Regions from separate parts of the Streptomyces sp. NPDC006691 genome, predicted to be linked through region 1. Evidence: riboswitches for the same ligand, from Rfam matches in the RefSeq annotation. Region 1 holds a riboswitch; each other region holds the start of a gene.
What was found. A riboswitch is a leader RNA that binds a small molecule or an ion and turns the genes downstream of it on or off. The one in region 1 is predicted to bind S-adenosylmethionine.

Region 1 (9,888 bases):
ACAGGAGTTGCAGAACGGACGCAATGCCTCAGACGCGTGAAAGCCGCTTGAGCAGCAGCAGCGAGGCGACCGGGCGGGCACCCGCCTTCGCGACGCCGTCCGCGACTTCCTTGTCCGTGGAGGCGACGACCACCGGACGCCCCGACGGCTCGGCCCGCACCAACTGGCGGATCAGCTCGTCCGCGGTGACGCCCGGCTTGGAGAACAGCACCCGTACGCCCCGGGGCGGGGCGAGCAGCACCGGGGCCGCCAGCTCCGCGCCGTCGAAGACACAGGTGACCTCGGCTCCGGTCTGCGCGGCCAGCACCGAGAGGCCGCCGAGCAGCCGGAGGCGCTGCTTCTCCAACGGCATCGTCGGATAGCCGGTCTTGGTGACGTTGTAGCCGTCCACGACCAGGTGCACCTGGGGCAGCGCGAGGAGTTGGTCGAGCAGCGCCGGGTCGGTCTCCGAGAGCGCGCGGGCCGCGATGTCCTTGGGCGTCATGTTGCCGGGCGCGACCGCGTCCACGGTGTCGGCCGGCCGCACCGAGGCGGGCGGCAGGGCGAGTTCGCGCCGCAGGCCCTGGGCGCCCTCCAGGACGGTGTCGAGCAGCAGCCGCAGCCGCATGTCCTCGACGGAGCGGCCCTCGCGCACCGCGCGCCGGCTCGCCTCCAGGCCGGCCTCCGCCTCGCCGAGCCGGGTCTTCAGGCGCCGCGCCTCGCTCTCGGCGGCGGCCACCTGGGCGGCCGCCTCGGACTTGATGCCGTCGATCTCGGAGGTGACCCGGCGCAGCGCCGCCTCGCCGCGCTTCACATCGCTCTGGGCGCTGCGCAGTTTGCGCTGGAGCGACTCGGTCTCCTTGCGGGCCGCGAGCAGTTCGGTACGGAGCGAGTCGTTCTCGGTCCTGATGCGGTCGCGCGCCTCGGCGAGTTCCTCGCGCAGCCGCTCCAGCTCGCGCCGGCCCTCCTCCTCCGCGCGCTCGGCGAAGGCCCGCTGGGCCTCCTCGCCGGCCGCGGCGACCAGCTTGACCCAGCCGGCGGGGCGCAGCACATAGGCGGCGGCCGCCACGTCCACGGGATCGGCCGCGCCGGGCGGCGATCCCGCCTCCACGGCCGCCGCGAGCTCGGGCTGCGCCTCCTTGAGGCGCTCGCCGACGCGCTGGCGGAACACGGGGTCGCTCTCCAGGGCCGCGGCCATCGCGTTGCCGGCGAACTTGGCGCGGCGGGTCGGGGTGAACCGGGCGTACTGTCTCAGCTGGCCGGGCAGTTCGCCGACGGTCAGACCGCCGAACGCCTCCGACACGAAGGCGACGACCCGGCGCCGGACCCCTTCGGGCAGCGGGCGGTCGAGCACCTCGGCGGGGCCGTCGCCGGCCGCAGCGGCCGGTTCAGCGCCGCTTGCATGCTCCACAATCCGTCACCCCAACTGTCATCCGTACCGCGTGGGCGGCAGCCTCTCAGGAGGCGGCCGCGGAATCGGTACCCGGCCGGTCCACTAGCTCGATCTGGTCCACCGCGTTGCACCACCGGCAGCGGACCGACTCGATGGTCTCACTGACCACCTCGCGTTCCTCCACCTTGGGCTCTCCCGCCAGGTCCAGATGGACGTACTCGACCACTTTGGACGAGCGGGTGACGTCGAAACGCGTGAGGTTACCGCAGAGCGTGCAGCGCCACCGGGTCTCGGCGGTCATCTGGGGAACGGTGGTCATGTGGTGCCGCCCTCTTTTCCACTTCCATGGTCCAGGATCTCGCGGTGCGCCGTCGAACTGCGGATGCCGGCCTGCGGGAGTACTGCCCGCAACCCTACGGCCTACCCGTCGGCCCCCGGCACGGCGAGGCGGTCTGTACCGAAAGCTCCCTTTGGGCCATTCTCTCCCCATGATCAAGTGGCGGGGAGCGGAGCTCCTCAGGGGCGCGGTACGGGGCCCGACCGTGACGTACGGGCTGATCGCCGCCTGCTGCCTGCTGTTCATGGTCAGCCCGGTGTCCGGCCTGAATCCGGTGTACGGCACCGGCGACGCGATCCTGAGCGCGCAGAGCGACTACTTCGCGCGCTGGGGGGTGATCCCGGCGGAGCTGATGACGGGCCGCCCGCACGCCCTGCTCACCCCGCTCACCGCGCTGTTCGTACACGGCGGCTGGCTGCATCTGCTCGGCAACATGCTGTTCCTGTACGTCTTCGGCGCGATGGCCGAGGAACGGCTCGGGCGCCTCGAATTCGCCCTGTTCTACCTGGTGGCCGGCTATGTGGCCCTGCTCGGCTACGCGGTCGCGCACGCGGGCTCCGACCAGACGCTCGTGGGGGCGTCCGGGGCGATCTCGGCGGTCCTGGGGGCTTTCCTCTACCTCTTCCCCCGGGCCCGGGTCACCAGCGTCTTCCCGTTCCTGCTCTTTTTGCCGCTGCGGTTCCCCGCCTGGATCGTGCTCGTCTTCTGGTTCGCCCTCCAGTGGCTGGCGATCCGGAGCGCGTCGAACGGGCCCGGGGTCGCCTACCTGGCCCATCTGGTCGGCTTCGGCGTCGGCTTCCTCTACGCGTGGGCCCGTTTCCGCGGGCCGGATAGAGTGAAACGCCGAAAGCCCGTGAAGACCGCGGGTCCGGCCGCCACCGAGGGAGAAAGCCAGCCGTGATCACCGCGATCGTGCTCATCAAGACCAGCGTGGACCGGATTCCCGAGATCGCGGAGTCCATCGCGGCGCTGGACAGCGTCAGCGAGGTGTACTCGGTGACCGGTACGTACGATCTGATCGCGCTGGTCAGGGTGGCCCGCCACGACGACCTGGCGGACATCATCCCCGGGAGCATCAGCAAGATTCCCGGGGTGGAGGGTACGGATACGCACGTGGCGTTCCGCACGTACTCCCAGCACGACCTCGAAGCGGCCTTCGCCATCGGCCTGGACTCGTAGCCCCCCTCACGCTCGGGGCTGCGCCCCGCACCCCTGCAACCCACTTCAGCCTGCGGGCCGCGGGGCGGAGCCCCGGGACCTCGCGTGCGGATGCGGGCCGCGATCGCTTCTCGCGCAGTTCCCCGCGCCCCCAAAAAGCCCCGATACGGGCAACCCCAGCCCGTCCGGCGCTTGAGGACAAGCGCCGTTCAGGCGCGAACGGGGTCCGGGGCGGAGCCCCGGGGGCCTCGGCGTAGCCATGCGGAAGACCTCCGGTACAGGCAACCCCAGCCCGTCCGGCGCTTGAGGACGAGCGCCCTCAAGGCGCGACACGGGGTCCGGGGCGGAGCCCCGGGAAGGCGGGGCACGGCGGCGCTAGACCGCCGGGACGCAGCGGCCGGCCTCCGTGCGGTACTGCCACTTCGCGCCGTCCGACACCAACTCCCGCACCGCCCGCACGAAGCGGTCGACGTGCTCGTCCGGCGTCCCCGCCCCGAAGCTGACCCGGATCGCGTTGAGCGAGCGCTCGCCCGGCTCCGCCTCGGGCGCCCCGCACTCGCCCGGGTCCTGCGGGTCCGTGCCGAGCAGGGTGCGCACCAGCGGGTGGGCGCAGAAGAGGCCGTCGCGCACCCCGATGCCGTACTCCGCCGACAGCGCCGCCGCGAAGTGCGAGCTGTTCCAGCCGTCGACGACGAAGGAGATGACGCCCACCCGGGGCGCGTCGTCGCCGAAGAGCGAGAGGACCCGCACCGCGGGAACCTCCGCCAGGCCCTCCCGGACCTTCGCGATCAGATGCCGCTCGCGCTCGACCAGCGCGTCGAAGCCCGCCTCGGTCAGTGCCTTGCAGGCGGAGGCGATGGAGTAGACGCCGATGACGTTGGGCGACCCGGCCTCGTGCCGCGCGGCCGTGGTGTGCCACTCGACGTCGACACCCCCGTCGGAGCGCCGGGCGACCTTCTTGGAGGCCCCGCCACCCGCGAGGTACGGCTCGGACTCCTGGAGCCAGTCCGCGCGGCCGGCCAGCACGCCCGAGCCGAACGGCGCGTACAGCTTGTGCCCGGAGAAGGCGATCCAGTCGACGTCCAACTCCCTTACGGAGACGGGGTGATGGGGCGCGAGCTGGGCGGCGTCCAGGACGATCCGGGCGCCGTGGGCGTGCGCGGCGGCGGCGAGTTCCCTGACCGGCCACAGCTCGCCGGTGACGTTGGACGCGCCGGTGACGCACACGAGGGCGGGCCCGTAGGGGTCGCGGTCGGCGAGCGCGCGCTCCAGCGTCTCGACGGCCTGCTGCGGGGTGCGCGGTGCGTTCAGGTAGGTCACGCGGGCGTCGCGCCACGGCAGCAGCGAGGCGTGGTGCTCGGTCTCGAAGACGAAGACCTGGCAGTCGGCCGGCAGCACCTGGGCGAGCAGGTTGAGCGAGTCCGTGGTGGAGCGGGTGAAGACGATCTGGTCGCCGGGGCGGCAGTCCAGGAACTCCGCCACCGTCGCCCGGCTGTTCTCGAACAGGTCGGTGGAGAGCTGCGAGAGGTAACCCGCCCCGCGGTGCACGCTGCCGTAGTAGGGCGCGTACGCGGCGACGTCGTCCCAGACCCGCTGGAGGGCGGGCGCGCTCGCCGCGTAGTCGAGGGCGGCATACGTCACCTCGCCGCCCGTGACCAGCGGCACGGTGACATCACGGCCGAGCACCGGAAGCGGCGCCGCACAGCAGGGGTCGGCGGACTCGGCGGCGGCGGATCCGACCACGGCGGACTCCACGGCGGCGGACTCGGCACCAGGGGACGGAACGGCACCAGGGGACGGAACGGCGGCAGTGGCGGTGGCGGCGGGGCGTGCGGACATGGCGGTATCTCCCGGCAGGACAAGGCGAGTTGACTTCGGACCCCGGGTACGGCGGCACGACCCTGCATCGAGCGAGAGGGTTCGACTGCCGTGCCGTATACGGGTGTTGACCTCGAACACGCAACCCGGAGAAGGGGGCGCGGAGGTGTGAAGAAGGGGCGCTACGCCCTATCGCATTCGCTTGCTCACGAGACTGCTCCCTTGAGGACCAGGACCCCAGGGCTGTGACATCCAACGATGTCCAGGGGTCCGCGCTTGCCGCAGGCCTTGCTGCCTACGACCTGGTCTTCACCCGGGGCACCCCGCCACGGACGGAGGGTTGCCGGACAGCGAGCCGGGGCCTAAATCGCTGTCACTCATGACCTTGAAGAGCATCCTGCCATACGTATCGACGTGCGCAAGGCGCGGTCCGCGATCTGGACTGCGCCCTGCGTCACACCGCCGTACCGGACGCCGCCGTACCGGACGTCCCCGTACGGACGGACGCCCCCGTACAAGCCGGGTCAGGCGTTGCTCGCCGCGACCCACCGGTCGAGCGCGGCCCGGGCCGCGCCGGAGTCGACCGACTCGGCCGTCCGTGCCATCGCGGCGCCGATCTGCTCGGCGAGCGGCCCCTGCCCCGGTTCGAGGGCCACCAGGGCGGCCGCCGAGTTCAGCAGCACCGCGTCCCGCACCGGCCCCCGCTCCCCCGCGAGCAGACGGCGGGCCACATCGGCGTTGTACGAGGCGTCCGCGCCGCGCAGCGCCTCGATGGGCACGATCTCGATGCCGACGTCCCTCGGGTCGAAGGCCTCCTCGCGGACCTGGCCGTCGCGCACCACCCACACCCGTGAGGTTCCGGTGGTGGTGAGCTCGTCGAGGCCGTCGTCGCCGCGGAAGACCAGCGCGGAGGAGCCCCGCTCGGCGAACACACCGGCCACGATCGGGGCCATCCGGGCGTCGGCGACCCCGGCGGCGGTGGCCCGCACCTTGGCCGGGTTGGTCAGCGGGCCCAGGACGTTGAAGGTGGTGCGGATGCCGAGTTCCCTGCGCGCGGCGGCCACGTACCGCAGCGCGGGGTGGAACTTCACGGCGAAGCAGAAGGTGATGCCGGCCTCCTCGACCACCTCCGCGACCCGCTTCGGCGTCAGTTCCAGGTTGACGCCGAGCTTCTCCAGGACGTCGGAGGAGCCGCTCGCCGAGGAGGCGGCCCGGTTGCCGTGCTTGACGACCTTGGTGCCGGTGCCGGCCACCACGATCGCGGCCATGGTGGAGATGTTGACGGTCTTGGCGCCGTCGCCGCCGGTGCCGACGATGTCGACGCTGGGCCCCGGCACCTCGATGAGGTTGGCGTGCGCGTACATGGCGCGTACCAGACCGGTGATCTCCTGGACGGTTTCGCCCTTGGCCCGCAGGGCCACCATGAAGCCGGCGATCTGGGCGTCGGTGGCCTCGCCACGCATGATCCGGTCCATCGCCCAGGCGGTCACGTCCGCGCTCTGGTCGGTGCCGCCGAGCAGCGCGTCCAGGACGCCCGGCCAGGAGTGGGCCGCCACGGTGTCGCCTCCGGTGGGGGTAACAGCGCTCATGCTCGCTCCTGGTGGTCAGGGTGGATATACCGCCCGTCAGCCTATCGACAGCGGGGGGCTCATCCGTACGCGTGCCCGTAGTACGGACGGGTCCGGACACCGCCGGGTACCCAAAAGGCTCCGGCCCGGCCCCCGTGGAGGGGCCGGGCCGGAGCCTCGGTTGTGGCGACCGACAGGTCAGGCGGGATCAGTGGTGGCCGTGGCCACTCGTGATCTCCTCGTACTCCTCGGCCGTCGGCTTGGGAATCTGGTTCCCCTCGCCGTAGTAGCCCTTGCTGAGCTTGGCGCGCAGCTTCTGGGTCCGCGAGACCTTGCGGGCGACACCGTTCTCGTCGACCTCAGGCCCGATCTCGGCCGGCTTGTACTGCTCGTGCGCGGTGAGCTTGTAGCGCGCACCGGCGTCGAGCGGCTCGTGGACCTCGATGAACTCGCCGTGCGGCAGCCGCTTGATGATGCCGGACTCGCGTCCGTGCAGCACCTTCTCGGCGTCGCGGCGTTGCAGACCCAGGCAGATCCGCTTGGTGGCGATGAACGCGAGGACCGGAGCGACGAAGAACGCGATCCGCACGAACCAGGTGATGACGTTGATCGAGAGGTGGAAGTGGGTCGCCCAGAGGTCGTTTCCACCACCGATGAGCAGCACCATGTACCAGGTGATCCACGCGACACCGAACGCGGTACGGGTCGGCGCGTTGCGCGGCCGGTCCGCGATGTGGTGCTCGCGCTTGTCCCCGGTGACCCAGGACTCGATGAACGGGTACACCGCGATCGTCGCGAGGACCAGCGGGAAGATCACCAGCGGGATGAACACGCCCAGGACGAGCGTGTGGCCCCACAGGTTGATCTCCCAGCCCGGCATCACACGGATGAGGCCTTCGGAGAAGCCCATGTACCAGTCGGGCTGCGCGCCGGTGGACACCTGGTCCGGCCGGTACGGGCCGATCGCCCAGATCGGGTTGATCGAGGCGATCGCCGCGATCACCGCGATGACACCGAAGACCAGGAAGAAGAAGCCGCCCGCCTTCGCCATGTACACCGGGAGCAGCGGCATGCCGACGACGTTCTTGTTCGTACGTCCCGGACCCGCGAACTGGGTGTGCTTGTGGTAGAAGACCAGGATCAGGTGGGCCACCATCAGGCCGAGCATGATGCCGGGCAGCAGCAGGATGTGGACCGAGTAGAACCGGGCCACGAAGTCGCCGCCGGGGAACTCGCCGCCGAACAGGAAGAACGAGAGGTACGTGCCGACGACCGGCACGGACAGGATCGCGCCCTCCATGAAGCGGACACCGGTGCCGGAGAGCAGGTCGTCCGGGAGCGAGTAACCGGTGAAGCCGGTGAACATGCCCAGGACGAACAGCAGGAAGCCGAACAGCCAGTTGACCTCGCGCGGCTTGCGGAAGGCACCCGTGAAGAACACGCGCATCATGTGCACGAACATGCCGGCGAGGAAGACCAGCGCCGCCCAGTGGTGGATCTGCCGGATCAGCAGACCACCGCGCACATCGAAGCTGATGTGCATGGTCGAGTTGAACGCCTCGGACATGTGCATGCCCTGGAGCGGCACGTACGAGCCGTCGTAGACGACCTCGTTCATGCTCGGGTGGAAGAACAGCGTCAGATACACACCCGTGAGGATGATGATGATGAAGCTGTACATGCAGATCTCGCCGAGCATGAAGGACCAGTGGTCCGGGAAGATCTTGCGCATGTTGGCCTTGGCCAGGGAGTAGATCCCGAGCCGGCCGTCCGCCCAGTCCGCGATCCGCTCACCGGCGGGCGCTTCGCGCCGTGCGTCTGTCGTAGTGCTCATCCGCGCTCCCAGAAGGCAGGACCGACGGGCTCGTCGAAGTCGCCGAGCGCTTCGAGGTAGCCCTCGTCATTCACGCCGATCCGCAGCTGCGGAAGGGCGTGACCGGCCGGGCCGAAGATGACGCGGGCGCCGTCGGAGAGGTCGAAGGTGGACTGGTGGCACGGGCAGAGCACGTGGTGCGTCTGCTGCTCGTACAGGGAGATCGGGCAACCGACGTGGGTGCAGATCTTCGAGTAGGCGACGATGCCCTGGTGCGACCATTCGAGCTCGCGCTTGTCCTTGATGTCCTCCGGCTTGATCCGGACGAGCATCAGGGCGGCCTTGGCGATCTGCGTCTGGAAGTCCTCCGCGTCCTCCTCCAGGCCCTCGGGCTTGGCGAAGGTGAGCGAACCGACCAGCAGGTCCTCGGGACGCAGCGGCTCGTTGGTGTTCATGTTGATCAGGGCCTTGCCCTTGGACCACATGGTGTGCCGCAGCTTCTTCTCGGGCAGCGTGCCCAGGTCGCGCAGCAGCACCACACCGGAGAGCGGCACCATGGCCAGCGCGCCGAACATGGTGTTGCGGATCAGCTTGCGCCGGCCGAAGCCGGACTCGGCCGCGCCCTGCTTGAAGTCGGCCAGGACCTGCGCCTTGACCTCCGGCGGGGCCGCGATCTCGTGCCGCTCGGCCGGCATCTCGACGTCCGACATCAGGGTGCGGGCCCAGTGGACCGCGCCCGCGCCGATGCAGAACAGCGCCACGCCCAGGGTCAGACCCAGAGCGAAGTTGAGGACGCTGACGTGCCCGAACGGGAAGATGAAGACGATCTTGTCGACCGGGAAGATCACGTACGAGGCGATGAAGCCGACCGTCGCGACCATGGACAGGAAGAACAGGAACGCGACCGCGCGCTCCGAGCGCTTGGCCGCCCGCTCGTCGATGTCCTGGATGCGCGGCTTGTGGGCCGGCAGTCCCGGGTCCGCGAACGGGTCGCCCGCGTGCTCTACCGCGCCGTGCGCGGGGGCCTGCGCTTCGGGCAGGCTCTCGGAATTCTCTTGGCTACTCATGACTTCTTGGCCTTAGCGGTGTGGGCCGCGACCCAGATGGCTACTGCGATGAGGGCACCCAGACCGAAGATCCAGCCGAACAGGCCCTCGCTGACCGGACCGAGCCCGCCGAGCTTGAGGCCACCGGGGCTGGCGGACTGGTCGCTGTTGACGGCGTGCAGGTACGCGATGATGTCCTGCTTCTGCTTCTGCGGCATCGTCGTGTCCGGGAAGGACGGCATGTTCTGCGGGCCGGTCTGCATGGCCTCGTAGATGTGCTTGGGGTCCACGTCCTCCAGGCTGGGGGCGAACTTGCCGTTCGTCAGGGCACCGCCCTCACCCGTGAAGTTGTGGCACTGGGCGCAGTTGGTGCGGAACAGCTCGCCGCCCTTGGCGATGTCGGCACCGCTCGGGTTGTACTGCGAGTCGGTCGGCACGCTCGGACCGGCGCCCAGCGACGCCACATAGGCCGCCAGCTGGTCGATCTGGGCCTGGGAGTAGATGGCCTTCTTCTTCGGGATCTGCGCGCCGGGCTGCTGCGCCGGCATGCGGCCGGTGCCGACCTGGAAGTCGACGGCGGCGGCGCCCACGCCGACCAGGGAGGGGCCGTCAGAGGTTCCCTGACCGCCGGTTCCGTGGCAGCTGGCGCAGCCGACGGAGTAGAGCTTCTTGCCCTCGTCGATGGCGAGGGACTGGGCGGTTTCGTCAGCCTGAGCCTTGCCCGCGGGCGCGAACGCGGCGTACAGCCCCCCGGTGGCCGCCAGCGCGAGGAGTAG
Region 2 (9,888 bases), on a different contig from region 1:
CTCGACGTCCCCGTCCTCAACACCCCTCTCGCCCCAGTGCGCGACCCCCAGGAGAACCCAGCGCTGTGAACAGCCCCCACGCCATACCCTCCCCGGGCGAGCGTGCGCTCCAGGCCCACCTCGGCACCGCGGAGCGTGCGAACTCGTTCTACTCCCGCCAGGTGCATCCCGTACTGACCCCGCCGATGCGGGACTTCATCGCACGCCAGTCCATGGTGTTCCTCTCCACCGCCGACGCGGGCGGCCGCTGCGACTCCAGCTTCAGGGCCGGACCGCCCGGCTTCGTCACCGTCCTCGACGAGCGCACGCTGACCTACCCGGAATACCGCGGCAACGGTGTCCTGGCCAGCGCCGGCAACATCGCGGAGAACCCCCATGTCGGGCTGCTGTTCATGGACTTCACCCACCACCACATAGGGCTGCACGTCAACGGGACGGCCGGCCTGCTCGCCCCCGCCGACCCGCGCATCGCCCACGCCCCCATCCCCTTCGACTCCGCCCCCGGGCGCCAGCCCGAGCTGTGGATCCACATCACGGTGCACGAGGCGTACGTCCACTGCTCGAAGCACATCCCCCACCTCGAACCGGCCGCCCGCCCCCCGCGCGACCCTTCCGACCAACGCCCCAAGGACAGCGACTACTTCGTCGCCCCGGCCGCCGGCCTGCCCGACCTGCTGACCGCGGGCAACCAGAACGGTCCTGTCGCCTACGACCCCCGATACCCGCGATGACGCTCATCCCCGGGACGCAGGACGAACCGGTCCGCCCCGTTGGGGGCTGAAAGGGCGTCGTTGCAAAGGGAGTTGTGTGCAATGATCTCGGCTCGTTCAGGTGCCAAGGGGGGGCTCATGCGTTCGGTGAGGACGATGGGGACGGTCGCGGTGCTGCTGGCCGCGGCATCGGCGTGTGGCGGCGGGGCGGCCTCGGGCCGGTCCACCCCGGCCGCCGCGGCCGCCACGGTGAGCCCGACGGGGGTCGGGGCCGCCGACTGTGCCACCGTGCGCGCGCGTTGGAACCAAGCCCTGGAGGCGGGGCTCACGCCTCCTGCGAAAGGGCCGGCCGCGGTCACCGAGAACACGACGAGGTCCCTGGAAGCGGCATCGAAGATCATGAACGCGCATCCTGCCTGCTTCTCGGACTGGGATTTCGAGGCCCTCCAGCAGACCCTGGAGTACGGAAAGAAGGTGGGAGCCACCATGCCATCGAGGTGGCCCACCCCGTCACCCTGACCTCGCTGGGGCGGGAGTTGCATGGGGCGGTGGTGCGGACGAGGGCGCGGCTGCGAGGGCAGAGCACGGCCGACCCGATGTGCGGAGTCGTCGTAGCATTAGGCACACTTTGCTCTTTATAGACCTATGCGAACTACCAGAGGATGGCTGACGCATGATCACGCTGACGAAGGAAACCGGGCCGGCGGACCTGGACGGAGTTACGCATCTGTCCCTCGGTGTGTCCTGGGACCCCACAGCCGGCAGCAGCGGTGGGGTGGTGGGAATGCTCCGCCGTAAGACGGGCACCGACCTCGACCTCATCGCCATCGCCATGCAGGGCGCGGATCCGGTGCGGCTGGCGGGCCTCGACTCCTTGGACCCCATGGGCAACGGCTCCGTGGTCCACAGCGGCGACAACCAGACCGGTCGCGGCGACGGCGACGACGAGACCGTCACGGTCGAGTTCGCGCGGGTGCCCGCCAACATAACCTCGATCGTGTTCGTCGCCGCCGCCTTCAAGAAGGGCAGCTCCTTCCAGAAGGCCCGCAACATCAGCTTCAAGGTCTACGATGCGACCGGCGGCAGCTCGCAGCAGGTCGCCGACATCTGGCCCAGCCTGCTGACCCAGGACAACGGTTGCGCCGTGGCGAAGGCCACCCGCGACGGCGCCTCCTGGAAGCTCGAAGTGATCAACGTGACGGGCAAGATCAAGCAGGGCGACGAGCACGCGCTGATGCGGTTCGCCGTCAGCAAGTAGTCCGTCAGCACGTAGTCCGTCGGCAGCCGGCTGGCGCTGAAGAACACCAGCGGTCGGCGCGCCGGCGACAAGGGCTCCAGCGGCAAGTGGCTTGTTCTCGCCCGGGTACCGCGACAGTGCCCGGGCGAGGTCGCCCCGGAGGACGGCGGACACGCCTTCGGCGCAGCGCCCTCTTCGGACCCTGGCCAGGAGACACTCGTCCGGCCCGCTCGGACCGGGGCACACGGAGCAAGCCGAGGGAGAGCCGTTCATGACCACGTTCCCCAGCGCGCGAAACGTCAGGACCACACCGGAAGGCCTCCGGTGGGAGGCCGGCGAACGCTGGGTCCGGGGCCGCAAGGGCGAGGTCACCGTTGTCGACAGCCGGCATCCCGTCCTCGTCTGGGAGCCGGACGTCCCCGTGCCGCTGTACGCGTTCCCCCGCGACGAGGTCCGCCAGGATCTGCTCCGCCCGGCGAAGAACCCGCCCACGGGTACGCATACGGGGTCGCGCGTCTTCTACGACCTCGAAGCCGAGGGCCAGTTGACGGAGAACGCGGCCTGGACGTTCCCCGCCGACGACCTCGCCGGGCACATCGCCTTCGAGTGGTTCAGCCGCGTCGGCCGCGGCCTCGACCACTGGTACGAGGAGGAGGAAGAGATCTTCATCCACCCCCGTGACCCGTACAAGCGCGTGGACGCGCTGGCGAGCAGCCGGCATGTGACGGTCGAGATCGACGGCACGGTCGTGGCCGACACCCACCGCCCGGTGCTCGTCTTCGAGACCGGACTTCCCACGCGCTACTACCTTCCGCGTGAGGACGTACGCCTGGACCTCTTCGAACCGACCGACCACAGCACGGGATGCCCCTACAAGGGCACTGCCGAGTACTGGTCGTGGCGCGGCGAGGCCGACGTGCCGCCGAACGTCGTGTGGACCTACCCGGAGCCACTGCCCGCGGTGGGTGCCGTCCAGCGTCTCGTCGCCTTCTACAACGAGGCCGTCGACATCACCGTGGACGGCGAACGACTGGCCCGCCCGGCCACGGTGTTCAGCAGGACACTGTCGTCGCCACCGGCGCCGTGAGCCGGGCGCGCCCGACGGTCACCGTTCCGCGTGCGGCGCGTCCGGGCCCGGCCTAGACCGCGCGCCGGAAGGCGGGATGCTCCCCGAGCCGCCGCACGTAGGCGTCGAGTCGGGGGGCCGCGCCGAGCAACTCGGCCGGGTCGTCGAGATGGACCAGCGCCACCCACAGGTCCACGTCCGCAGCCGTCAACTCCTCGCCCAGCGCATAGGGCCGCCGGGCGAGACGGCGATCCAGCACCCTCAGCGCGGCCTGCCGCGCCGAGGGCTGCGCGTCGGACGTGACGTCGCGGTCGAGCACCGTGCGCAGGGCCTCGATGTCCGCGATCAGATGCGGCGGCCGGAGCGGGGCGGCTTCGCCGCCGTCCTCGCCGGCCAGGGGACCCGCGAGGTCGCGGAGGATGTCGGGCGTGTGATTGCTGACGATCCGGCCGCTCCAACGGTCGCGCAGCGCGGGCGCCGTCAACGGTCCGTCGTAGTGGTACCCCGTGGTCTCGTAGGCGCGGCGCAGTGCGGCGTAGCCGTCGGGGGTCGCGGCGGGGGAGCCCAGGATCGTCGTGGCGACCGAGCCGCGCAGACCGAGCAGGTCGAGGGTGATCGCGATGCGCAGCGAGCGGGGACAACTCCCGCACAGGAACAGGTCGTAGCGCCGTGGTGCGGGGTAGAAGCCACCGGCCGCCCCGGCACCGATCCGGCTGCGGAAGCGACGGGCGTGCTGCGACGCCACCGCCGCCGCCCTGGGGCGCGGCCCCGCAGAGGGGGGCGAGGCCTGACAGCCGGTGGACACGGCAGTGCGGGAACTGCGGGAAAACGTCTCGGGCATGACTCTCCCTGGAATGAGGCGCCACTACGGCATGAGCGCATCAGCGGCTGGATGCGGGGCGGCATCGCTGGTCGGGGACGGTCCGGATCGTGCCGACCGGTCCCGGATCAGTAGGCGCTGGAGACGCGCAGGAGATCGATGTGCAGGCGCCTGGTCAGGCCGCTCCTCGGCATGTCCACCCGCCTCATCCTCGGGGCTCGCGAGACGCGAGACCACGCTTGCCCCGCCGTGCAGGCGGGACCCGGTCGTCACCCGGGGCACCCCGTCGCGGTGGAAGGGTTGCCTGTCAGCGGGCCGGGGCCGATGACCACGGGAGCGGGCGGACCCGCACTGTGGGCGCTGACAATCGTGACCGTCCACGCCAGTTTGGGCGGGCTTCGCGAAGCCGTCAAGAAGGCCGACGAGCGGTCTCAACTGGTGGCCCGTACATTGACATTCCCCAGGAGGCCTGCCTACCTTTCGCGAACGACGTGCTGCCCTCGGGCCCGTGGAAACGGGTCGGCAGAACACCTGCGGGGCCAAAGAAGTGACGGTGACAGTGATGCGCGCAGCTGATGGGACGGCCGCCCGGCGGTGCCCCGGCCGCATCCCGCTGTGCACGGACCGCTGTGTCGACCTGCTGCGCGTCAGCAGCGCGCTGTGTACGGAGCCGAGCAGCGCCCTCCGCTGAGCCCTGGCCGTTCCATCGAGTTCCTGACGCCCACCGCCCACGTGGTGCGGCTGTCCGCGCTCGACGTACCCCTCGGACCACGGACGTCCACGCGTCATCGCAGGTTTCCTCGCCGTGTTCCGCCCGGCAGGGGTCCTGCCGCGATCCCGATACGGAGACCCGCACCGCCATGTCCACCAGCGTGTACCCCGCCCCACCGTCCAGCCCGGAATCCCGGCTGACGGATCCTCATGTCCTGGACAACGCCGCCTGGGCGGCGCTGACGGGCCCGCAGGCCCACCTCGCCGAGCGCCACGGCAGGGCCGCCCGCTTCCCCACGGACGTCTCGCCCTTCACCGCACTGGCGGACCCCACCGACCCCCGTGCCTGGGACGACCTGGCCCTGCTGGTCGGGCCCGGTGCCGTCACGCCGGTGACGGCGGTCCGTACCGTGCCGGACGGCTGGGGGATCGAGCAGAGCGGTGAGGGCGTCCAGATGGTGGCCACCGCGCTGCGCGACGCGCCCGCGCCCGAGGCCGTACGGCTCGGGCTCTGCGACGTACCCGAGATCCTGGAGCTGATCGCGCTGACCAGGCCGGGCCCCTTCCTGCCCCGTACCGTGGAGCTCGGCACCTACCTCGGACTCCGGGAGGACGGTCGGCTGATCGCGCTGGCCGGGGAACGGCTGCGGCCGCCCGGCTGGACCGAGATCAGCGCCGTCTGCACCCACCCGGACCACCGCGGCCGGGGCCTGGCGACCCGGCTCGTCCGCGCCGTGGCGCATGGCATCAGAGAACGCGGCGACACCCCCTTCCTCCACGCCGCCGCGAGCAACACCAACGCCATCCGGCTGTACGAGTCGATCGGCTTCACCCTGCGCCACCGCACCCGGTTCATGCTCGTCCGCGCACCGGGAGGCCCCTTGCGGCCGCACGGACACGACGGACAAGAAAATGCTGAACTCAGGGAAGAAGCAGCGTAGTTGTGTCGTTGGAACCGTTGAAGCGCACGCGGTGGCCCGTCCGGAGACCGTCGGCGCGAGACCGGCGAGGAACCCGGGTCCACCGGGCGGAGGGGGCGGTGAGTCAGGTGGGTACGCCGTCCCGTCGCCCTGCCGCCGCGCCGGCCCCGCGCCGTCTCCATCTCTACTCCCGGCACCACATCGACCTGCTGCGCGTCGCCGGCGCGCTCTGTCGCCCCTGACGTTCCCCCGCTGCCACGCCCCGCGTACCGGGGCGGGCTTCCTCGTACGGATCTTCAGGAAGGCGTCACCGCCGTGACCGCAACTCCCTCTCCCCTGCACCTCGCCGTCGCGCTCGACGGCACCGGCTGGCACCCGGCGTCCTGGCGGGAGCCGGTGTCCCGGCCCAGGGACCTGCTCACCGCCGGATATTGGGCCGACCTCGTCGCGGAGGCCGAACACGGGCTGCTCGACCTGGTGACCATCGAGGACGGTCTGGGGCTCCAGTCGTCGAAGCCCACCGGGCCCGATGACCGCACCGATCAGGTGCGGGGCCGCCTGGACGCCGTGCTCATCGCCGCCCGCGTCGCGCCACTGACCCGGCACATCGGCGTCGTGCCGACGGTGGTGACCACCCACACCGAGCCGTTCCACATCTCCAAGGCGATCGCCACGCTCGACTACGTGAGCACCGGCCGTGCGGGCGTACGCGTGCAGATCGGCCCGCGCCCCAACGAGGCCGCGCACTTCGGCCGCCGGACCGTCCCGTCGCTGCCGGCCGGGGGTTACAACACCCCCGAAGGGCAAGAAGTGGTGCGCGGGCACTTCGACGAGGCGGCCGATTACGTGGAGGTGGTCCGCAGGCTCTGGGACAGCTGGGAGGACGACGCGGAGATCCGGGACGCGGCCACCGGGCGCTTCATCGACCGCGACAAGGTGCACTACATCGACTTCGAGGGCGAGCACTTCCGTGTGAAGGGCCCCTCGATCACCCCGCGCCCGCCGCAGGGGCAGCCGATCGTCAGCGCGCTGGCCCACGGGACCATCCCGAACCGCCTGGTGGCCAGGGCGGCCGACATCGGTTTCGTCACCCCGCACGACAGCGACCAGGCCCGCGCGATCGTCGCGGAGATCCGCGCCGAGCAGGCGGCCGCGGGACGCGCGGACGAGACCGTCCACGTCTTCGGCGACCTGGTGGTCTTCCTCGACGAGGACCCCTCGGTGGCCGCTGCCCGCCGGGAGCGGCTCGACGCCCTGGCGGGCGCGCCGTACACGAGCGACGCGCGCATCTTCACCGGAACGGCTTCCCAACTGGCCGATCTCATCCAGGAGTTGCAGGAGGCGGGGCTGTCCGGCTTCCGGCTGCGTCCGGCCGTCGTCGCTCACGACCTCCCCGCGATCACCCGGGGTCTGGTGCCCGAGCTCCAGCGCCGCGGTGCCTTCCGCGGTGCCTACGAGGCCGACACCCTGCGGGGACTGCTCGGGCTCGCCCGTCCCGCCAACCGCTACGCCGCCACCAACGCCTGAGCCGGACGGAGACCGCACGACATGAGCAAGCCCCTGAAGCAGATCCATCTGGCCGCCCACTTCCCCGGCGTCAACAACACGACCGTGTGGAGCGATCCGGCCGCCGGCAGCCATATCGAGTTCAGCTCGTTCGCACACTTCGCGCGGACCGCCGAACGCGCCAAGTTCGACTTCCTCTTCCTCGCCGAAGGGCTGAGGCTGCGTGAACAGGGCGGCAAAATATACGACTTGGATGTGGTGGGGCGCCCCGACACGTTCACCGTGCTGGCCGCACTGGCCGCCGTCACCGACCGCCTCGGCCTGACCGGCACCATCAACTCCACCTTCAACGAGCCCTACGAGGTGGCCCGCCAGTTCGCCAGCCTCGACCACCTCTCCGGCGGTCGCTCGGCCTGGAACGTGGTCACGTCCTGGGACGCCTTCACCGGCGAGAACTTCCGCCGCGGCGGCTTCCTGCCGCAACAGGAGCGCTACTCGCGGGCTAAGGAGTTCCTGGAGACCACCAACGAGCTCTTCGACTCCTGGCGCGGTGACGAGATTCTCGCCGACCCGTCCACCGGATCCTTCCTGAGCGACGCGAAGGCGGGATCCTTCGTCCACTCGGGCCAACACTTCGACATCCAGGGTCAGTTCAACGTGCCGCGCTCCCCGCAGGGCCGCCCGGTGATCTTCCAGGCGGGAGACTCCGACGAGGGCCGCGAGTTCGCCGCGTCGAGCGCCGACGCCATCTTCAGCCGGTACGCCACGCTGAAGGAGGGCCAGGCCTTCTACACCGACGTCAAGGGGCGCCTGCCGCGCTACGGCCGCGAGCACGACCAGCTGCTGATCCTCCCCGCCGCGAGCTTCGTCCTCGGCGACACCGACGCCGAGGCCGAGGAGATCGCCCGCGAGGTACGCCGTCAGCAGGTGAGCGGGGCCACGGCGATCAAGCACCTGGAATTCGTGTGGAACCGGGACCTGTCCGGGTACGACCCGGAGGGCCCGCTCCCCGACGTCGACCCCGACCTCGGCGAGCACACCGTCGCCCGGGGACGTGCCCAAGTCCGCATGTACCGCGACCCGTTGGCCACGGCCCGCGAATGGCGCGAGCTGGCCGAAGCCAACAAGTGGTCGATCCGTGACCTGGTCATCGAGACCGGCAACCGGCAGACCTTCGTCGGTTCGCCCGCCACCGTGGCGGCCACCATCAACGACTTCGTGCAGGCGGACGCGAGCGACGGCTTCATCCTCGTCCCGCACATCACCCCGGGCGGTCTGGACGCCTTCGCCGACCAGGTCGTCCCCCTGCTCCAGGAGCGGGGCGTCCACCGTACCGAATACGAGGGCGCCACCCTGCGCGACCACCTCGGCCTGGCCCACCCCGACGGCCGGCCCGACGTTCGGCGGGCGTCATGAGCTCCGACATCCCCCTCGGCATTCTCGACCTGGTCCCGATATCGTCCGGGTCCACGGCCACCGAGGCGCTGCACAACTCCATCGACCTGGCGCGTCAGGCCGAGCGGCTCGGCTACGCCCGCTACTGGTACGCCGAGCACCACCTCAACCCGGGTGTCGCCGGCACCTCGCCCGCGGTCGTCCTCGCCCTCACCGCCGCCGCGACCTCGACCATCCGGATCGGCTCCGGGGCCGTCCAACTCGGCCATCGCACAGCTTTGTCCACGGTCGAGGAGTTCGGCCTCATCGACGCGCTGCACCCCGGCCGGCTCGACCTCGGGCTCGGCCGCTCCGGCGGCCGCCCACCGGGGGCTCCTGCCGCTCCCGTCCCCGGCGCGACCCCGGTGACCGACGGCCACGCCCCGAACGGACTGCGGATCCCGCCCCGGTTCTCGTTCGAGCACCTCCTGGGCTCACCCCGGGTCGCGCTCCAGCGCAAGCTGCTCCTGCTGCCGAGCGCGGAATCCCAGCCGTACGGGGAACAGATCGACGACGTCCTCGCCCTGCTCGCGGGCACCTACCGCTCCGCCGACGGCGTCGAGGCGCACGTGGTGCCGGGAGAGGGCGCCGACGTCCAGGTGTGGATCCTGGGCAGCAGCGGTGGGGAGAGCGCCGAGGCCGCGGGCCGCAACGGCCTGCGGTTCGCGGCGAACTACCACGTCAGTCCCGGCACGGTCCTGGAGGCGGCCGAGGGGTACCGGGCCGCGTTCCAGCCGTCCGACGCCCTGGACTCGCCGTACGTCACGGTGTCGGCCGATGTCGTCGTCGCCGAGGACGAGGAGACCGCCCGTGAACTCGCCACAGGCTACGGGCTGTGGGTCCGCAGCATCCGGACGGCGGAGGGCGCCATCCCGTTCCCCACACCCGACGAGGCGCGAGCCCACACGTGGTCGGACGCGGACCGGGCGCTGGTGCGCGACCGGATCGAAACGCAGTTCGTGGGCTCCCCGGGCAGCGTCGCCGACCAGCTCGCCCAGCTCCAGGAGGCCACCGGTGCGGACGAATTGCTGATCACCACCATCACCCACGACCACAAGGACCGGGTCCGCTCGTACGAGCTGCTGGCCGAGGAGTGGCGCAAGAGGTGAGTCCGCCGTGCTAGCCCCGGGCCGGCGGCAACGCCTCCGACCCGGGGCGGACTTGGGCGCGTACGCGCCTAGCCGACGAGTTCCCGCACCAGCGCCGCGACCTGCCCGGCCTCGATGAGGAATCCGTCGTGCCCGTACGGTGACTCGATGACGCGAGCGTGGTCCGCACCAGGGATCAACGCCGCCAACTCGGCCTGCTGCGAGGGCGGATAGAGACGGTCCGAGTCCACCCCCGCCACGAGGGTCCGGGCGGTCACACGCGCCAGGGCGCGGCGCGTGCCACCCCGGCCACGGCCGATGTCGTGGCTGTTCATGGCGTCCACCAGCGTTACGTAGCTGCCCGCGTCGAAGCGCCCCACCAGCTTCTCGGCATGG
Region 3 (9,888 bases), on a different contig from region 1:
GATCTCGAACTCGACTCGCTGACCTTCTTCAAGGGTGCGGTAACCGTCCATCTGGATCGCGCTGTAGTGGACGAAAACATCCGCACCACCGTCGACCGCGATGAAGCCGTACCCCTTCTCCGCGTTGAACCACTTGACGGTGCCCTGAGCCATGCCTAACTCCCCTATTACTGGCCCTTGCACGGGACCACACTTCGCGGACCCGGGTCAGACCTGCACCCTCCGACAGGAGAGGGTGTGCGCCGGAACGCGTCGACCGCGGCTGAATGTATCTGTCCAACTGCCCTCTGCAACAGGTCAATCGGACGAGAATTCCGGGCACGCACGGGGAGCGGAATGCCATTTATTCTGCATTCCGGGGCAAGTCGGGCCGGACAAAGCGCACTTACTGCGCAAAGGGCTCTCACACTTTGACCCCATGTTGTCGCGTTCTCATATGCACTTGGCACTCGAAGCGAAGGGGCTTCCCCAACTCTACCCCGCTCAACCATGTTGAATTGCCCCCTCCGCTTCTCGTGCGGAGGGGGCAACTCAGGGGCAACTCAAGAGCAACTCCGAGTACGACTCGGGTTAAACGCGGCGCGGCTCAGCCGCCCGCGACGGCCGGGATGATCGAGACGCCGGCGCCCTCGGGGGTGGCGGTCTCCAGGCCCTGCTCGAAGCGCACGTCGTCGTCGTTGACGTACACGTTGACGAAGCGGCGCAGCTTGCCCTGGTCGTCCAGGACGCGGGCGGCGATGCCCGTGTGGTTCTTCTCCAGGTCGGCGAGGACCTCGGCGAGGGTGGTGCCCTCGGCGGCGACCTCGGCCTTGCCGTCGGTGTAGGTGCGCAGGATCGTGGGGATGCGGACGTTCACGCTCATGGTTCGGTGCTCCTAGTCGATCAGCAGTGGCTCAGTGGGCGAGGCCCGCGTCGCGGAAGGCGTCCAGGCTCGGGCGGATGGTCGCGGTCGCCTGGGACGTGGCGGCCACCGCGTCCAGCGTCTTGAGCCCGTCACCGGTGTTGAGCACGACCGTGGTGAGCGACGGGTCGAGGAGGCCGGCCTCGATGAGCTTCTTGGTGACGCCGACCGTCACACCGCCCGCGGTCTCCGCGAAGATGCCCTCGGTGCGGGCGAGCAGCTTGATGGCGTCGACGATCTGCTCGTCGTTCACGTCCTCCACGGCACCGCCGGTGCGGCGCGCGATGTCCAGGACGTACGGGCCGTCCGCCGGGTTGCCGATGGCGAGCGACTTGGCGATGGTGTCCGGCTTCTGCGGGCGCACGACGTCGTGACCGGCCTTGAAGGCGGTCGACACCGGGGAGCAGCCCTCGGCCTGCGCGCCGAAGATCTTGTACGGCTTGTCCTCGACCAGGCCGAGCTTGATCAGCTCCTGGAGACCCTTGTCGATCTTGGTGAGCTGGGAGCCGGAGGCGATCGGGATGACCAGCTGGTCCGGCAGCCGCCAGCCGAGCTGCTCGCAGATCTCGTACGCCAGCGTCTTGGAACCCTCGCCGTAGTACGGACGCAGGTTCACGTTGACGAAGCCCCAGCCCTCGCCCAGCGGGTCGCCGATGAGCTCGGAGCAGAACCGGTTCACGTCGTCGTAGTTGCCCTCGATGCCGACGAGCTCGCCGCCGTACACCGCGGCCATGACGACCTTGCCCTGCTCCAGGTCGTGCGGGATGAACACGCAGGAGCGGAAGCCGGCCCGCGCGGCGGCGGCGCCGACCGCGCCGGCCAGGTTTCCGGTGGAGGAGCAGGAGAGCGTGGTGAAGCCGAAGGCGCGGGCGGCCTCCAGGGCCTGGGCGACGACGCGGTCCTTGAAGGAGTGCGTCGGGTTGCCGGAGTCGTCCTTGACGAACAGCTTGCCGGGCTCGACGCCCAGCTCTCGGGCCAGGTTCTCGGCCTTGACGAGCTTGGTGAAGCCCGGGTTCAGGTTCGGCTTGTCGGCGACGTCCGCGGGGACGGGCAGCAGCGGGGCGTAACGCCAGATGTTCTCGGGGCCGGCCTCGATCTGCTTGCGCAGCGCCTCGGGGTCGCCGAGCGGCAGGTCATAGGCCACTTCGAGCGGTCCGAAACACAGTTCGCAGGCGAAAATCGGCCCGAGTTCGAAACGCTGGCCGCACTCGCGGCAGGAGAGTCCGGATGCCGGACCGAGGTCGACGGCGGTGCGGGTTTCAACAGTCTGAGCAGACATGGAGGGGAGGCCCTTTCTCCTCATCTTCCTCATGACGAACTTCGCCATGAGACGGATTTGGCACCTTCCCTAGCCGGTGGCCTCGTGTCCGGACCGTGTCGTGACCGACGCGATCGACGAGAACCGACTGGAGGGTTGCCGGGGCTTCAACGGGCCGTATCCCTCTGCCCCTCTGGATGAGCGGTATTCGATTGTCAGCGTGACGACGACCCCCGACATGCGACGGTCATCCGCGTTGTTCAAGACTGTAACCGAAGCCCTGGACGGTTGAGATAGTCGTCCGAACCGCGAGATGGATCACACAAGGAGGCCAGGAGCCGTGCTGGAAGAGGTGGAACGCTGGCTGAGCAGGCGTTCCTGGGCCGCGGCCGAGCGACCGATCGAGCGGATCCTGGCCGCGAAGCACCGCACGGGGACCACGGTCAGTGTGGTCCTGCCCGCCTTGGACGAGGAGGGCACGGTCGGTGAGATCGTGGCCGCGATCCGGCGCGAGCTGATGACGGAGGCCGTGCCGCTGGTCGACGAGCTGGTGGTCGTCGACTCCGGTTCCACCGACCGTACGGCCGAGGTCGCGGCGAAGGCCGGCGCCCGGGTCGTGCACCGCGACGCGATCCTGCCCCGCCTCCCGGCGCTGCCCGGCAAGGGCGAGGTGCTGTGGCGCTCGCTGCTCGTGACCAGCGGCGACATCGTGTGCTTCATCGACGCCGACCTGAAGGACTTCGACGCCGGGTTCGTCTCCGGCATCGTCGGACCGCTCCTGACCGACCCGGACGTGGCGTTCGTCAAGGCGATGTACGACCGCCCCTTCGGGACCGGGGCCGGCCAGGGCGGCCGGGTCACCGAGCTGGTGGCGCGCCCGCTGCTCAATCTGCACTGGCCCCAACTGGCCGGAATCGTCCAGCCGTTGGGCGGCGAGTACGCGGCCCGGCGCTCGCTCCTTGAGCGGCTGCCCTTCCCCGTCGGGTACGGCGTGGAGCTCGCGCTGCTGGTGGACGCGCTGCACACGGTGGGCCTGGACGCGCTGGCCCAGGTCGACGTGGGCGTGCGCAAGCACCGCCACCAGGACGGGCAGGCGCTCGGCCGGATGGCCGCCGCGATCTACCGCACCGCGCAGTCGCGGCTGTCGCGCGGCCATCTCGTCCGGCCCGAGCTGACCCAGTTCGAGCGGGGCGAGCACGGCTTCGTACCGCGGACATACGCGGTGGACACCGAGGAGCGGCCGCCGATGCGGGAGATCGAGGAGTACGCGGTCCACCGCGCGGCCTAGGCGGCGTGGTCCACCGCGCGGCCCGGGCGGCGTGGTCCGCCGCGCGGCCCGGGCGGCCGCGGCTTCGGCCGGGTCAGCGCGCGGCCCCGGCGGACTCTCGGGGGTGGAGGGCCTCGCGCAGGGCGCGTACCTGGTCGGTGAGGTTGCGTTCGCTGATCCGGGCCCCGGGGAAGAGGAGGTCGAAGCCGTGGACGGCGCCGGGGACCTGGACGAGTTCGGTGGTGACGCCGGCGGCGGACAGGCGGGCGGCGTAGTCGCGGCCCTCGTCGCGCAGCGGGTCGATCTCGGCCACGGCGATGTAGGCGGGCGGCAGGCCGCTGAGATCGGTGGCGCGGATCGGGAAGGCGTACGGGTCGGCGTGGCCGTCCTTCGCGTAGTACCGCACGGCCCGTTCCAGCGCGGCCCGGTCGAAGACCGGGGTATCGGTGAACTCCCGTGCCGAGGCGGTGGTGAGACCGCCGTCCACGCTGGGGTAGGTCAGGGACTGGAAGAGCAGGTGCGGACCCGCCTGGTCGCGGGCGCGGAGCACGGTGGAGGCGGCGATGTTCCCGCCGGCGCTGCCGCCGGCCAGCGCGATGCGTGTGGGGTCCGCGCCGAGTTCGGCCGGGTTGTCGGCGATCCAGGTCAGAGCGGCGTAGGCGTCGTCGGCCGCGGCCGGGTAGGGGTGTTCGGGGGCGAGGCGGTAGTCGACGGAGACGACGACGGCGTGGGCGTCGCGGGCGTAGCGCAGGGAGCGTCCCTCTTCGGCCTCGGGGGATCCGTAGGTGAAGGCACCACCGTGTATGTAGAGGATCATCGGCAGGTCCTCGGTGGTGTCCGGGCGGTAGACACGCAGTCGCAGTGGCCCTGCGGGGCCGGGGATGTACAGGTCTCGCACCTCGACCCGGTCGTCGACGGGGGTGTCGGGGTGTGCGCGCAGCAGGGCGTAGCGCTGGGGGTCGGCGAGGACGGCGTCCAGGCCACGGACGGGGAAGACGCCGGTGTCGGCGGTGTCGAGCAGGGTCTGGATCTCGGGATCCACAGCGGGGACGGTCATGGCTGGATGAGCACCTTCCGGGTGTTCGACCGGGTGCTGCCCGGCCTGATGTGCGGAACTGATCTCAGTCTCTGCCGATCACGAGCGGCCCAGAAGTGGCCCGAGAGTCACTATGTGCAACTATCGGGCCATGACTGTGGCGACTCCGCATCTTGTGGCCGTGCTGGCTCTCGCACCGGTGGTGGCCTTCGACCTGAGCATCCCGGCCCAGATGCTGGCCGCGGTCGAGACCCGCGCGGGCACGGCGGCCTACGAGGTGCGCACCCTCACCCCGGACGGCTCCCCCGTACCGACGGTGAACGGGTACGGCGTCACACCGCAGGGCGACCTGTCCCTGCTGGAGCACGCCGACACGGTGATCGTCGCCGGCACCCGCTGCCCGGAGGTACTGGACGGCGGCACGGTGGCCGCCCCCGTCGCCGAAGCGCTGCGCCGTGCGGCCCGGCGCCGTGCCCGGGTGGTGTCCCTGTGCACCGGCTCGTTCGTGCTCGCGGCCGCCGGCCTGCTGGAGGACCGCCGGGCCGCGACCCACTGGCGCTACGCGCAGCAGTTCAGGCGGCTCTTCCCCGCGGTCGACCTCGACACCGACCCGCTCTACATCGCCGATCGCGGGATCCTGACGTCGGCCGGCGGCGCGGCCGCCATCGACCTGTGCCTGCACCTGGTCAGGGAGGACCACGGCAGTTCCGTGGCGAACCGGGTGGCGCGGTACAACGTCGTCGCGCCCATGAGGGACGGAGGGCAGGCGCAGTACGTCGAGCACCCGGTCCGGGAGGACGCGGGCACCTCGACGGCCCGGGCGCGGACGCTGATGACGGAACACCTGGATCGGCGGCTTTCCCTCCAGGACCTCGCGGCCCACTGCCACATGAGCGTACGGACCTTCACCAGGCGCTTCCGGCAGGAGACGGGACTCTCCCCGGCCGAGTGGCTCGCCTCGGCCCGCCTGGCCCACGTCCGCCATCTGCTGGAGTCGACCGAACTGCCCGTCGACGACATCGCCGCCCGGGCCGGCCTGGGCAGCGGCGCCAACCTGCGGCAGCACATGCGCACCGCCCTGGACATCACCCCGTCCGCCTACCGGCGGGCATTCCGCTCGGCCACCCCCGCCTCCGCACGGCCCCTCTCCGAGGACGAGCGGGCCCGGTGGCGGAGGGGGTGGCCGGTTCCTTCCCATGGGGGTGGGCGTACGGGTGTTTGAGGTAATGCGGGGCGGGCTAGGTTCCGCAATATGGTCACCGCGCAGGAAACTCCCCGGGCTCAGGTCCTCGTCGCCTCCAACCGAGGCCCCGTTTCGTACACCCTGAAGGACGACGGGTCCCTCGAATCCAAGCGGGGCGGGGGCGGGCTGGTCTCCGGGCTCAGCGCGATCGGCTCCGACGTGGACTCGGTGTGGGTGTGTGCCGCGCTCGGCGAGGGCGACCGCGCGGCCGTACGGCAGGGCGTGGGCGAGCAGGGCGTCCGGATGCTGGACATCGACCCCGAGGTGTTCGCCGACGCGTACAACGGCATCGCTAACTCGGTGCTGTGGTTCGTCCAGCACATGCTGTACCAGATCCCGCTGGAACCGGTCTTCGACGCGGAGTTCCGGCGGCAGTGGGCGTCGTACGAGGCGTACAACCGGGCCTTCGCCGAGGCGCTGGCGGCCGAGGCGGCGGACGGGGCGCGGGTCCTGGTGCAGGACTACCACCTGGCGCTGGTGCCGGGCATGCTCCGCGAGCTCCGGCCCGACCTGCGCATCGGCCACTTCTCGCACACGCCGTGGGCGCCGGTGGACTACTTCCGGATGCTGCCCGACGACATCGCCGAGCAGCTGCTGCGCGGGATGCTGGGGGCCGACCGGCTCGGGTTCCTCACCCGGCGGTGGGCGTCGGCGTTCCTGGACTCGGTGGCGGGCGTGCTGCCCGCGGAGGCGGGCGAGGTGTCCGGGCCCGACGCGCAGGGGCGCCGCTTCTTCCGGCACGGGGCGGCCGGGGGGTCCGGTGGGTCCGGTGGGTCCGGTGGGTCCGGTGGGTCCGGTGGGCAGGAGCGTACGACGGAGATCGCCGTGCACTCGCTCGGCGCGGACGGCGACTTCCTGCGGAAGCGGTCGCACGAGGCCGATGTCGAGGACCGGATGGCGGCCCTGCGCGAGCAGATCGGGGCGGGCCGCAAGACGATCGTGCGGGTCGACCGCACCGAGCTGTCCAAGAACATCGTGCGCGGGCTGCTCGCCTACCGGCATCTGCTCGACACGCACCCCGAGTGGCGCGAGCGCGTCGTGCACGTCGCGTTCGCGTACCCCTCGCGGCAGGACCTCGCGGTGTACCGGGACTACACGGCTGAGGTCGCCCGGGTCGCCGAGGAGATCAACTCCCTTTACGGAACGCCTGGTTGGACCCCGGTCGTGCTGCACGTCCAGGACGACTTCGCGCGCTCCCTCGCGGCGTACCGGCTCGCGGACGTCGCCCTCGTGAATCCCGTCCGCGACGGCATGAACCTCGTCGCGAAGGAAGTCCCGGTGGTCTCCGACGCGGGCTGTGCGCTCGTGCTCTCGCGGGAGGCGGGGGCGTGGGCGGAGCTGGGGGACGACGCGCTGGTCGTGAACCCGTACGACGTGACGGGGACGGCGTCGGCGCTGCACGCGGCGCTGTCCCTGCCGGAGGGGGAACGGGCCGAGCGCACGAAGCGGTTGGCGGCGGCCGGCACGGCGCTGCCGCCCCGGCGGTGGTTCCTGGACCAGCTGGAGGCGCTGGGGGGCTAGGGCCTGCCTGGGCGCCGCCCTCGACCCCGGAGGGCGCGCGGCGGGCTACAGGTGCTGGGCCAGGGCTACAGGTGCTGGGCAAGGGCTGTCAGGAACGCCGTTACCGCTGCGGGCCCGTTCAGGGAGAGGTCGGCCCGCTCGGCCAGTTCGGGGATCACCGTGTCCGCCGCCACCAGCAGCCCCGGGGTGCCGTCCGAACGGAGCTTCTCGACGGCGGCGAAGGCGGGGAGGTCGCCGAGGTCGTCGCCCGCGTACAGGACGGACTCGGCGCCCACCTCGCGCAGGTACGCCGCGAGCGCCACCCCCTTGTCCATGCCGGGGGGCCTCAACTCAAGGACCATGCGGCCGGGTTCGAGGACCAGGCCGTGCCGGGCGGCCAGCTGTGCGAGAGGGTCGCGCAGGGCTTCGAAGGCGGCCTGGGGGTCGGCGGCCCGGCGGGTGTGGACGGCCACGGCCTGGCCCTTCTCCTCCACCCACGTGCCGCGCCAGGCCCCGTGCGATTCCAGGAACCCGGGGAGTTCCGCGCGGGCGGCGGCGACGCCGGGGTGGGGCGCGGGGGTGTGGACGGTGCCGGTGACCGCGTCCCAGCGCTCGGCGCCGTAGTGGCCCAGGACCACCAGGTGCTCCAGGCCGGGTACGCCGGCGAAGCCCCCGTAGCGGACGGCCACACCGGCCGGGCGGCCGGTGATCACGGCCACGGAGGCCACGTGCGGGGCGAGCGCGGCGAGCGCGGGTACGGCGTCGGGGTGGGCCCGGGCCAGCTCGGGGTCGGCGACGATCTCTGCGAGCGTGCCGTCGAAGTCGATGGCCACGACGGCCTTCTCGGGCCGCGCGAGGATCGCCGCGAGGCCGTCACGGCCGGACGGGGTGGCGGGGGTCGGCAGGGGTTCCGGTTGGCTTCCCATGCGGGTGACCCTATCGGGGAGCCGGCCGGTGGCGGACGGGGGCACGTGTGGCGCAACGGGGCGTGGGGCCCGGCGCCGGCCCGTCCGGCTCGGCTCTGGTCAGCGCCGCCCGCGTTGTTCGTCGCGGATCCGGCGGAGGCGGTTGACCGTGACCGGGTCGTGGGACAGGGCGCGGGTGTCGTCGAGGAGGGCGTTGAGGAGCTGGTAGTAGCGGGTGGGCGACACCCCGAGCTCCTCGCGGATGGCCCGTTCCTTGGCGCCGGGTGTGGACCAGGCCTGCGCTTCCATCCGGAGGACGGCGCGGGCGCGGGCGTCCAGGTCGTCGTCTGCCATGCCGCCCACGGTAGCCGCCCCGGGCCCCGGAGGCGCGGGTGACTGGGGCTCTGCCCCGGACCCCGGAGGCGGACGTGGCTGGGGCTCCGCCCCGGACCCCGGAGGCGGACGTGGCTGGGGCTCCGCCCCGGACCCCGGAGGCGGACGTGGCTGGGGCTCCGCCCCGGACCCCGGAGGCGCGGCCTCGTCTGCGTCCTTCGTGCTTCGTCCGCAGGCCGTGCGGGGCTGGTCGCGCAGTTCCCCGCGCCCCTAAACCCGTTTACGTCCTCGCACCGTGGGTGGTTGTTCGCGCAGTTCCCCGCGCCCCTAAAGGCCCCTGTCGGCTGCGGACCACGGTCGCTTCTCGCGCAGTTCCCCGCGCCCCTGGCCGTACCGGTGCTGGGGCACCTACAGCCCGTCATGGGGGTCCCCCTGGCCCTTAAGGCCTTGGGGGAGATTGAGGACGAGCGCCGTCCAGGCGCGAACGGGGGTGCAGGGGGCGGAGCCCCCGCAGGGGTCTGGGGCGCAGCCCCAGGGCTCAGCTCACCCAACCCGCCGCACGGGCGGGCGGGTGGGCAAACCCCCGGGGTCTGGGGCGCAGCCCCAGGGAGCCGGAACCCAACCGACCCCGAGCCACGGGCGGGCGGGTGGGAAAACCCCCCGGGGTTCGGGGCCGGGGGCCCCGAGGAAGCCAGGGCTATTCGGCGTTCTCCGCGTCCAGCGCCACCTTCGCGATGTCCTGCAGAACCGCCTTCGGCGACCCCCCGGGCGCCACAGCCGTACCGATCTTCTTCTTCACCGTCTCGCTCACCTTCGGCCACGACGTCTTGCCGACCGGCGGCAGCTCGGACGTCGGCAGTGCGGCCAGGAACGGCTTCAGCTCCTTGTGCTTGGCGTCCGCCGCCATCGCCGAGGACGCCGACACCGTGGACGGCAGCAGGTCGTACTGGTCGGCGAACCTGAGCACGTTGTCGTCGGAGAACGTGAAGTCCAGGAACTTGCCGATCTGCGCCCGGTGCCCGCCCTGCTTGAAGCCCATGATCCAGTCGGCGACACCCATCGCCGCCTTGGCCTGGCCGTTGGGGCCGGGCAGCGGGACCATGCCGAACTTGATGCCCTTCTTCTTCGCCTGCTCCATCAGCGAGGGGTGGCCGTTCAGCATGCCGACCTCCCCCTTCGCGAACGCGTCGAACGCGGCCTGCCGGTTCAGCTTGGCGGGGGCGACCGGCCCGGTCAGTTCGGGCTCGACCAGGTTGGTCTTCAGCCAGTCGAAGGTCTGGATGTTCTCGGGCGAGTCGATGTCGTAGCCGTCGACGGTGTTGGTGTAGCCGCCGTTGCCGCTGAGCATCCACATCATTGTCTCGGCCTGTGCCTCCTCGCTGCCGAGCGGCAGCGCGAAGGGGGTCTTCACCCCCTTGGCCTTGAGCGCCTTGGCGTCGGACGCG

Region 2: it holds a riboswitch for S-adenosylmethionine, as region 1 does, so the genes downstream of both, ACFYNP_RS11315 (putative leader peptide) here and ACFYNP_RS06825 (aminotransferase class V-fold PLP-dependent enzyme) in region 1, are expected to answer to the same signal.
Region 3: it holds a riboswitch for S-adenosylmethionine, as region 1 does, so the genes downstream of both, thrC (threonine synthase) here and ACFYNP_RS06825 (aminotransferase class V-fold PLP-dependent enzyme) in region 1, are expected to answer to the same signal.

The regions. Positions count from the first base shown of each region.
Region 1 covers NZ_JBIAGW010000003.1:661-10,548, forward strand. The annotation lists gene ACFYNP_RS06805 (NYN domain-containing protein) at 29-1,390, opposite strand; gene ACFYNP_RS06810 (hypothetical protein) at 1,437-1,691, opposite strand; gene ACFYNP_RS06815 (rhomboid family intramembrane serine protease) at 1,861-2,610, shown strand; gene ACFYNP_RS06820 (Lrp/AsnC family transcriptional regulator) at 2,607-2,888, shown strand; gene ACFYNP_RS06825 (aminotransferase class V-fold PLP-dependent enzyme) at 3,243-4,706, opposite strand; SAM riboswitch class IV at 4,953-5,070, opposite strand; gene trpD (anthranilate phosphoribosyltransferase) at 5,210-6,274, opposite strand; gene ACFYNP_RS06835 (cytochrome bc complex cytochrome b subunit) at 6,462-8,087, opposite strand; gene ACFYNP_RS06840 (Rieske 2Fe-2S domain-containing protein) at 8,084-9,133, opposite strand; gene ACFYNP_RS06845 (c-type cytochrome) at 9,130-9,888, opposite strand, start outside.
Region 2 covers NZ_JBIAGW010000004.1:268,660-278,547, forward strand. The annotation lists gene ACFYNP_RS11285 (globin domain-containing protein) at 1-69, shown strand, start outside; gene ACFYNP_RS11290 (pyridoxamine 5'-phosphate oxidase family protein) at 66-731, shown strand; gene ACFYNP_RS11295 (hypothetical protein) at 849-1,229, shown strand; gene ACFYNP_RS11300 (TerD family protein) at 1,384-1,968, shown strand; gene ACFYNP_RS11305 (DUF427 domain-containing protein) at 2,219-3,034, shown strand; gene ACFYNP_RS11310 (glutathione S-transferase C-terminal domain-containing protein) at 3,087-3,758, opposite strand; gene ACFYNP_RS11315 (putative leader peptide) at 3,962-4,042, opposite strand; SAM riboswitch class IV at 4,064-4,208, opposite strand; gene ACFYNP_RS11320 (hypothetical protein) at 4,396-4,524, shown strand; gene ACFYNP_RS11325 (GNAT family N-acetyltransferase) at 4,694-5,485, shown strand; gene ACFYNP_RS11330 (putative leader peptide) at 5,593-5,706, shown strand; gene ACFYNP_RS11335 (LLM class flavin-dependent oxidoreductase) at 5,780-6,991, shown strand; gene ACFYNP_RS11340 (NtaA/DmoA family FMN-dependent monooxygenase) at 7,013-8,386, shown strand; gene ACFYNP_RS11345 (LLM class flavin-dependent oxidoreductase) at 8,383-9,513, shown strand; gene ACFYNP_RS11350 (homoserine O-acetyltransferase) at 9,582-9,888, opposite strand, start outside.
Region 3 covers NZ_JBIAGW010000010.1:115,621-125,508, reverse strand. The annotation lists gene ACFYNP_RS22530 (cold-shock protein) at 1-153, opposite strand, end outside; gene ACFYNP_RS22525 (MoaD/ThiS family protein) at 587-862, opposite strand; gene thrC (threonine synthase) at 894-2,180, opposite strand; SAM riboswitch class I at 2,198-2,363, opposite strand; gene ACFYNP_RS22515 (glucosyl-3-phosphoglycerate synthase) at 2,500-3,447, shown strand; gene ACFYNP_RS22510 (alpha/beta hydrolase) at 3,521-4,483, opposite strand; gene ACFYNP_RS22505 (GlxA family transcriptional regulator) at 4,614-5,684, shown strand; gene ACFYNP_RS22500 (trehalose-6-phosphate synthase) at 5,715-7,226, shown strand; gene otsB (trehalose-phosphatase) at 7,292-8,131, opposite strand; gene ACFYNP_RS22490 (DUF3263 domain-containing protein) at 8,231-8,464, opposite strand; gene ACFYNP_RS22485 (extracellular solute-binding protein) at 9,141-9,888, opposite strand, start outside.